Regions from separate parts of the Roseinatronobacter sp. NSM genome, predicted to be linked through region 2. Evidence: riboswitches for the same ligand, from Rfam matches in the RefSeq annotation. Region 2 holds a riboswitch; the other holds the start of a gene.
What was found. A riboswitch is a leader RNA that binds a small molecule or an ion and turns the genes downstream of it on or off. The one in region 2 is predicted to bind cobalamin.
Positions count from the first base shown of each region.

Region 1 (4,391 bases), on a different contig from region 2:
GCAAAACTGCAGGGTCCACCACACCCTCGGCAACTTCCAGCACGGGCAGCGGGCGGCGGGTCTGTGCGGCAATGACCGCGCGCGCCCGCGTCACCCCTGCCGGTCCGGCAAGGTCCGGCTTGGTCAGCAACACCAGATCGGCGCAGGCAATCTGGTCCTCGAACACTTCGGACAGGGGCGTTTCGTGATCAAGGCTGTCATCGGCGGCGCGCTGCGCATCAACGGCCGCCAGATCAGGGGCAAAGCGGCCATCGGCCACCGCTTCGGCATCGGCCAGCGCGATCACACCGTCAACAGTAATGCGCGACCGGATGGCCGGCCAGTCAAATGCTTTCAACAGCGGCTTGGGCAGGGCCAGACCTGATGTTTCAATCACAATATGGTCGGGCTTCGGGTCCAGTTTCAAAAGCGCCTCGACGGTGGGAATAAAATCATCTGCAACAGTGCAGCAGATGCAGCCATTGGACAGCTCCACAATATTTTCGGAGGGACAGTCAGGCATAGCGCAGGATTTCAGAATCTCGCCATCCACGCCCACAGTCCCGAATTCATTGACCACAACCGCCAGCCGCCGCCCGCCCGCATTGCGGATCAGGTGCGAAATCAGCGTGGTTTTGCCCGCCCCCAGAAAGCCGGTGACGATGGTAACAGGGGTTTTTGACAGATCAGACATTGGGGACCTCCAGCGGGGGAATACGGGCGATGCAGTTCTTGCGGAAATGTTCAGGGCGCTCGCGCCACGGCACAAGGCCAGCTTCGGCGGCACGGTATTTTTGCGCACCGTCAATAATATCGGGCACATGCGCGTCAGGTGTCAGATTGCCATAAACATAGGTCCAGGCACCGGGCTTGCGCAGCGCAATGGTGCAACCGCGCGAACAGTTGGACAGGCAGTCCACGGCAATGATGCGCAGCCCTTCGGGGGCAGCATCGCGCAGGGCCTGCACCAGTTGCGCACCGGGGCGGGTGTCCGGGTCGGGCACGGCCAGCGGGTTGGCAGGACTGGCACTGCGGCAGGTGGCGCAGACCAGCAGATCGACAATATCATTGGGCATGGAACGCTCCGGTCAGGGGATGGGCCAGCGCAGCGGCTGGCCCTTTGTTGCGCGCATCAGCCAAGGATCATGTGCTCAGCGGTTTCGAACAGGAAGGCAAGCCCCACACCCATACAGACAGCCGCAGCCAAGCGGGCCTGAAATGTGCCCTGCCCCTGTTGCAACATGCGCCCCGCAACCAGCGCCACCCCTGCGGCAATCGCAAACTGGATCACCCCAAACCCCAGCAGATAGGCGAAGATCGGCATCGGCGTGGACCCGACCACGGCCTCGCCATAGGCCCAGCCGTGAAAGATACCCGCAAAGGCGAAGGCCGCCAGCGCCACCCGCCCGGCCACCTGCCGACCCATCACCAACGCCGCGCCCAACGCGACCACCGATGCAGTGATAACAAGTTCCGCCAGCGGCAACGCAACGCCCCCCAGATGCACCGCCGTTCCCGCCAGCGTGGCAGCAATAAACGCAAAAGGGCCAACCAGTGACCGGCCCGCAAGCGCAGCCGCCAGACCCATCAGCACCACAAAAGCCAGATGGTCCAGCCCGATGACAGGATGGGCAAGGCCCGAAACCAGCCCGTGAAACACCGTCTGCGGGGCCTCCCCCCCCAAGGGATGATGGGCCAGTGCAGGCCCTGCAAGCAAAGCAGCGGGAAGTATCAGAAAACGTGTCATGAGGAATGCTCCTTGAAGGGGTCAGCGTTGACAAGAACCAGCGTGGCAGGCCACGCAACAACGGCGCGGGCCCGGCAGACCGTTGACCAGACCGCCCCGGACGCTGCGAAATTTCGGGGCAAAACGGGCTTTCGGGATGCGCAAGGCGGCGCGGCGTTCGGTGTGCCCGACACGCCGCGCCTTGACCGCGCCTGCGCCGGCTTCAAACCCCGGCACTTGCAGGGACTGGACCCGCTGCGCGCGAAGCGGGCCGGACGGGGGTGTTGCACGCGCTGTATCGGCATGCACAGAAACATCACCATGGCGGCCTACTTGGACCATGGCGGTTTTGACCGCAGCCCGGTGCTGCGCACCTGCGCCCTGCAAGCCAATGGCAAGCCCCCCGGCGGCGAGCATATAAAAGCCCGCAACAGGTTCGCGCCCCGCCCTCATAATGCGAGTTGTTTTCATTTGTCTACTTTCCCGCGTGACCACCCGCCACGCGATGCAAGGGCGGGGAAACTGCGGGCAGCGCGGGACAGCACAAACGCATGCGCCAGCCCCGACACAAGCCCAACCAGACACCCCGCCGGTTGATATGCCCCAAACAGGGCGGCCTTCGCGCTGGCAGGTCTCCCGGCTTGCGGATGTCAGAGGTCCCTGTCGGGATCACCTGTCGGTCTGCCCGCCTTCCCACCCGCCTGGGGCAGTGGCATTGGACGACCTCTCCGGTCACGGTCGCGGGGGCGGCTGTGCTTGGGGCTTGATCTTACGATCCGGCCTTGTCACATTCCCTTTTCACCTGTCATGAACAGGCACCAGCCCCTTAGTCATGCGCGCCCGCGCGCCACAAGTCAAGCAAGGAAACGCCCAGATGTCCCAGACCACCGACCCCGCGCACCACCGCGAGAAGATGCAAAAGATCAAAGCCGCGCGCGACCGGATGATGGAAACGAAAACCGGCGAAAAGGGGCTGATCATCGTCCATACTGGCGCGGGCAAGGGGAAATCCTCCTCGGGGTTTGGAATGATCATGCGCTGCATCGCGCATGGCATGCCCTGTGCAGTGGTGCAGTTCATCAAGGGGGACTGGACCACGGGCGAACGCGAATTCCTGCGCACGCGCTTCGCGGATGAATGCACCTTTGTGGTATCAGGGGAAGGGTTCACATGGGAAACCCAGGACCGCGACCGCGACATCGCCGCCGCGCGCGCGGGATGGGAACACGCCAAGGCCCTGATCCGCGACCCCGCGATCCGGTTCGTGTTGCTGGATGAAATCAACATCGCGCTGCGCTATGATTACCTGCCGCTGGATGAGGTTCTGAACTTTTTGCGTGATGAAAAACCCGCGATGACGCATGTGGTGCTGACAGGCCGCAATGCAAAACCCGAATTGCTCGCGCTGGCGGATCTGGTCACGGAAATGACCAATGTAAAGCACCCGTTCCGCGAAGGTATCAAAGCACAAAAAGGGATCGAGTTCTGATGCCGGGATTGGCGCGCAGCCCCAACAAGTTTGGGGGCCAGCCCCCAACGCGCTGCGCGCGTTTCCCCCGGGATATTTGAACCAGAATGAAAGCCTTTGCGCACGATAGTCTGTGCGCTCTCGAGCGGGCGCCACGCCTCGGGCTGATAAAACAGGGGAGACGTGGCGCTTTCACTCTGGACGGTCATCGGGATCCCTCCCTGTACCGCAGGGTCAGTATCGTCGAAACGGGTTAACAAATGGTGCATTTCAATCTGGCCCAAATATCCCCGCCGGAGGCGCAGCTTGAAGGCGGAAAACGCCCTTGCGGGACGCAGGCGACATGATCTGTCGCGGGATCAAGGTTGACGGCCATTTCGGGGAGTGGCTGCAAGGCAGGCTGGGGCCGCGTGGTCCGGTTGTGCTGATCACGATGGCCTGTGACAAGACCGGTGTTGTGATGTCGCGCCATGTCCCCAGACCCGATGACGGGCCGAGCTGGGCCTTGCTTTGGGCGCAATACCCCGCCGATGTGATGCACAGGTTCGTGTCTGTATTGCAGTTGCAGGTTTGCCCTCAGGTGCGGGCAGTTCCCTGTATGGCGGCCGGATTGGGCACAGGGGTATCCACGGCCAGCCTGATCGGGTTGGCGCGGTTTTCGGGGTGGGTCGGGCCACCGCAGGATCTGGCGCGGGCGTGTATTCTGGCAGAGGGGGCCTCTGATCCGCTGATGTTTGCTGAGCCTGACACTGTGCTGTGGGGGTCACGCGATGGAACCATCCACGCGCATTTGCCCGCGCTTCCACGCCATGAGGTGATTGGCGGGTTCTGGGGCGGCGCGTGCCGGACCGATGCTTTGGATGATGATTTTCCCGACATTTCCGACCTTGTGGTGCAATGGCGGGGCGTGGATCATTTGGCGGGGTTTGCAGCCCTTGCGGCCGAAAGCGCGCGGCGCTGCCTTGCGCGGCGCGGCCCTTTGCATGACCCCTCGGCGAGGGTCGCTGACAGGTTGGGGGCGCTGGGCTGGAACATGGCCCATACGGGGGCGGCGCGGGGGTTTATTTTCGCGCCCGGCACCATTCCGCCGCAGGCCGCTGATGTCTTACGCAAGGCCGGGTATTGGGGCATCATTCAGTTTGAGGGGGGCGCGAGATGACATTCGCTGCGATGATGCTGGTGGCGATTGCGCTGGATGCTGTGCTGGGATGGCCGGAC
Region 1 covers NZ_JBQTCF010000037.1:12,966-17,356, forward strand. The annotation lists gene cobW (cobalamin biosynthesis protein CobW) at 1-673, opposite strand, end outside; gene ACTZWY_RS16790 (DUF1636 family protein) at 666-1,055, opposite strand; gene ACTZWY_RS16795 (HupE/UreJ family protein) at 1,112-1,726, opposite strand; gene ACTZWY_RS16800 (hypothetical protein) at 1,748-2,176, opposite strand; cobalamin riboswitch at 2,315-2,543, opposite strand; gene cobO (cob(I)yrinic acid a,c-diamide adenosyltransferase) at 2,580-3,194, shown strand; gene ACTZWY_RS16810 (propanediol utilization protein) at 3,499-4,332, shown strand; gene cbiB (adenosylcobinamide-phosphate synthase CbiB) at 4,329-4,391, shown strand, end outside.
Region 1: another riboswitch for cobalamin. It lies ahead of ACTZWY_RS16800 (hypothetical protein); the one in region 2 lies ahead of ACTZWY_RS14835 (LLM class flavin-dependent oxidoreductase).

Region 2 (4,391 bases):
GTCATTGCGCGAACCGGTCCGGATGCAGCAGGCGCGCAAGATCCTCAACCGCGCGGACCGATGACGGCCCAGGTTGCCCGGTGACCGAGCTGATCGGGTGAAAGCGACTTTCGAGCACTGCGGTCACATCTGCAACTGCAGGGAACGTGCCAAGCAGGTCAATGCGCGCCTGCGCAATGTCGGCGCGCGGGTCCGCGACCAGTTGCCCGGCCTCGGTCAGGGAATAGAAGACGACAATGTGATCTGGATTGCGGTCTACGATATCTTCCCATGACACTGTGCCATAGCGGTTTTCGATATCGCCGAAGATATTCTGGCCGCCCGCGCGCGCTACGATGGAATTCAGCATCGTGTTGCCAAGCGCCGCACGCGGGGGGGCATCGCCGCCATTATAAATAAAGACATGGACCGGCTCGGCGCCCTGCAAGGCAGCATCGACAGCATCAAGTCGCGCCTGCAACCCTTCGATCAGCGCCTCGGCCCGGTCCGGCACCCCAAATATGGCGGCGACATCGCGTATTTCGTGCCACAGATCCGGGAACTCGAACCGGCCCAGATTGCACCCTTCGGTTGCGAGGCGGGTTTTGATACCCAGATCGTGCAACTGATCGCGTGTGTGCCAGCGTTCGGCAAATCCGTCTGGATATCCTGCATAGACCCAGTCCGCCTCGACCTCGATCAGTTGTTCGGTTGTGGCAATCAGCGGTGACAGGACAGGAATGGCACCATAGGCATCGGCGTATTCGGGACTGATTTCCAAGTTCCCCATATAGGATGTGCCCGCCATCTGCCCCTCAAGCCCCAGGGCCAGCATGATTTCGGTCGCGTTGTTCGACAATGTGACAGCCCGCTGGGGCGGTGCGTCAAAGACGGTCGTGACCGTGCAGTTGACATCTGCGTGCGGGAAACCGTCAAGGGCCAGCGCGGGCGTGGCCATGGCCATAATGGCCGCAGCCAGAAGGTGGGGTCTGAAACTCATGGGCAGGTGTCCTTTGTGAGGGTGGAAATCGTAAGAACAGGCAGCACCGTTGCTGCGAATAACCGCATCGCATCGCGCGCCTGCGGAACCGGGATCGCGCCATTGGCGCTAAAGAACGCGCGGATGGACCGCGTTTGAAAGCGGTCAGACAGTGCAAGGATCTGGGCCACGCAATCCTCGGGCGTGCCTGCAACGGCAAAGCCCTCCAACATCTGCGCGCGCGTGCGCGGCGCAGGCGGTGCTGTGCCGGACACCTTCGCCCGCTGCGCGCGGGTCACATTCAACCGGTGGGTCAGCGCATCCAGCCTATCCAATGCCGCGCTCCGATCACGGTCGACCAGCACATAGCGCGACAGGGACGACGCTTGCAGCGCGCGCCCATCCTGCTTCTGCCGGGTCAGTGCGGCGACATATGGGGCGAACTGGCGGCTTTCATTGGGTTCCAGCGAATACAGTAAGGGCAATCCCAGACGCGCGGACAGATCAATGCTGTCGCGCGAAACTGCGGCCATATAGATCGGTGGGTGCGGACACTGCACGGGCGGTGGACCGACCGAGACATTGCTGAACGACCAGAACGGGCTGTCGTGGGTGACAACCCCGTCGCCCAATGCCATGCGGATGATATCCAGCGCAGCATCAAAACGGAAGCGTGCCTGATCGGGGTCCAGCCCAAGGGTGCGAAAGGTTTGCGGATTGGTCCCCCGCCCGATGCCAACATCCAGCCGCCCGCCCGATTGCCGGTCAAGCTGCGCAATCTGTTCGGCCAGAAGAAGCGGGTGATACAATGGCAGGACAAGGATCGAAGTTCCGAAGCGCAGCCGTTCCGTTACGGCCAACACTGCCGCCCCCAGAAGCAGAAGCGACGGATGGGCCAGGTTGGCCCGGTCGAAATGAAATTCGTTGAACCAGATGCCACCGAAGCCCAGTGCATCTGCCTCGCGCACAAGTGCCATGATCTGGGCGTGATCGCCTAGCCCGTCACGGGCAAATCCGGCAAGGTCAATGCGGATATGGCGTTGCGCTACATCGGACTGGACCACATCGCACCCCGCATGGCCAATGGCCAGTCCGGGTCCGATCCTCGGGCCGTCAAAGCTGATGTCGCGAATGCATTGTTTGCGCGCGCGCTGTCGTCTGCCATGTCCTGCCTCCGGCCGGGCACCTCGCCGGCGGTTAGGGTTATGCCAACGGCAGGTCTCCTGGCTTACGGCTCGAATGGTTCGTGATCCCTTCCCGGCTTTGCCAGTGGTCTGATCCGAACCTTGCCGCCTACAGTTGCGAGGGCAGCTACAGCTACGGGCAATCCCCGATCCTGTATTCCCTATTAATCCGCTCACGCGGAACCTTGGCAGAGTTTGGTTAGCAAGTGGCGGGCGGTCTGTCCAGTGAGCAAATAAATGGAGCGTGATATCGTACGTCACGCTTTTAGCCCTGCCAAATCGGCTGCTGATACCTCGATAACGGGTCGGTGTATTACAAACACGCGGCGCATCAGGTCGAGCGACAGGATGGTGATCTGGGTGGCCGGGCCGGGGCAAGTCGGGTCACCGCATGTAATTTCGGTCACCGAGATCAGCGTGTGGGGACCGAATGCGCCGATCTCGCGCACCAGCCGCTTGATCCGTTGCACATGCCAGAGCAGCGCGGCCTTTTGTCTGAAATCGCTCGGAAGGCTCATAACTGTGTGGGGTTGGAGGCATCGCCATAAACGGCCACGGGGTCGAATGTTCGGGCCGTTTCGGTAAAGCGCAGCGCGCCGCCGGCATCCGGCCCGACCGGCACGGCGCGGTAGAAACACGACCTGTAGCCGACATGGCAGGATGCGCCGGACCCTGCGACTTCGACGCGCAGCCAGATCGCGTCTTGATCGTCATCGATCCGCGCCTCGATCACGCGCTGGACCAGACCCGAGGTCGCGCCTTTGTGCCACAGGCTCTGGCGCGCGCGGCTGAAGTAGTGTGCCTCGCCCGTCTGCAGGGTCAAGCGCAGGGCGTCGGCGTTCATCCAGCCCAGCATCAGCGCCTCGCCACTTCCCGCATCGGTGGTGATGCAGGGCATCAGCCCATCCTCGCCGAATTTGGGGGCAAGGTTTGACCCTTCCTCGACTTCTTCGACCGAAACGCGGGGGTGGAAGTGGAGTTCGCGCATGTCTGGTCCTTGTTTGATCTCTTGCAACGTAGAATGTTATATTATAACAATCATGCTTAGCCAAGACCCGCAACCCGAAAGACGCCGCCATGATTTCGACCCCGATCCCCGTAACCCTGCTGACCGGCTTTCTGGGTGCGGGCAAGACCACGCTTCTGAATCGCCTGTTGCACGATCCGACTGCGGGCCGGGTGGCAGTTGTCGTCAATGAATTCGGCGATGCGGGGCTGGACCATGACCTGATAGAGGAAGCCGCCGAGGATATCGTGCTGATGCCCGGTGGCTGTGTCTGCTGCTCGATCCGGGGTGATCTGTCCAAGACGCTGCTGTCCCTGCTGGCGCGGGATGAACTGGCCTTTGACCGCGTGGTGATCGAAACCACGGGGTTGGCAGATCCCGGCCCGATCCATCACACGCTGCTGGTCGATCCGGTGCTGGCCCCCAATTATGCGCTGGACGGCACTGTGACGGTGGTCGATGCCGTGCTGGGGGTGGCAACGCTGGACCGCCATGCCGAGGCACAGGCGCAGGTCGCAATGGCCGACCGGATCGTTCTGTCGAAGCGCGATCTGGCGGATGCGGCTGGCTTTGCTGCGCTGGAGGCGCGTCTTGAACGGCTGAACCCCGGCGCGCCGCGTATTTTGGCCGATCAGGGCGTAGTGCCCGCGGGCAGCTTGTGGGGCCTTGGTGCCATGCGCAAACCAATGGCGCCAGATCACGCGCTGGCATGGCTGGCCCAACCTGCGGCGGACCGGCTGGCGGGGCTGTCGGGCATGACCGCGCCAGCGCCCAAGCCTATCGACTTTGGCGCGCCCTCGCACCACGCCACCGATGACCGGATCACCACGGCCTCGATCACGCTAGATGCCCCGATCCCCGCCGAGGTGTTCGATTTCTGGCTCGACACGCTGATTGCGCTGCGCGGGGCGCATATCCTGCGTCTGAAAGGGATCGTGCATATCAGGGACGTCCCGCAACCCTTCGTCTTTCACGGTGTGCAGCATATTTTTGAACCACCCGTCCCGCTGCAAAGCTGGCCAGAGGACGACACCACCAGCCGCGTGGTCATTATCGCACGCGACATGCCGAAATCCGATCTGGACGAAAGCCTGTCGCTGCTGACCCTGCCCAAGCTGCCCGGGGCGGAAGATGCTGCAGGACTGGCGGGCATGACCGTCCACACGCTGGGGCAGCCGTTCTGATGGCGCTCAACCTGTTCAATTCGATGGGCAGGCAGGTCGCGCCGTTTGTACCGCAGGAT
Region 2 covers NZ_JBQTCF010000028.1:41,577-45,967, reverse strand. The annotation lists gene ACTZWY_RS14840 (ABC transporter substrate-binding protein) at 2-979, opposite strand; gene ACTZWY_RS14835 (LLM class flavin-dependent oxidoreductase) at 976-2,022, opposite strand; cobalamin riboswitch at 2,155-2,344, opposite strand; gene ACTZWY_RS14830 (hypothetical protein) at 2,400-2,660, opposite strand; gene hisI (phosphoribosyl-AMP cyclohydrolase) at 2,657-3,130, opposite strand; gene ACTZWY_RS14820 (CobW family GTP-binding protein) at 3,220-4,332, shown strand; gene ACTZWY_RS14815 (His/Gly/Thr/Pro-type tRNA ligase C-terminal domain-containing protein) at 4,332-4,391, shown strand, end outside.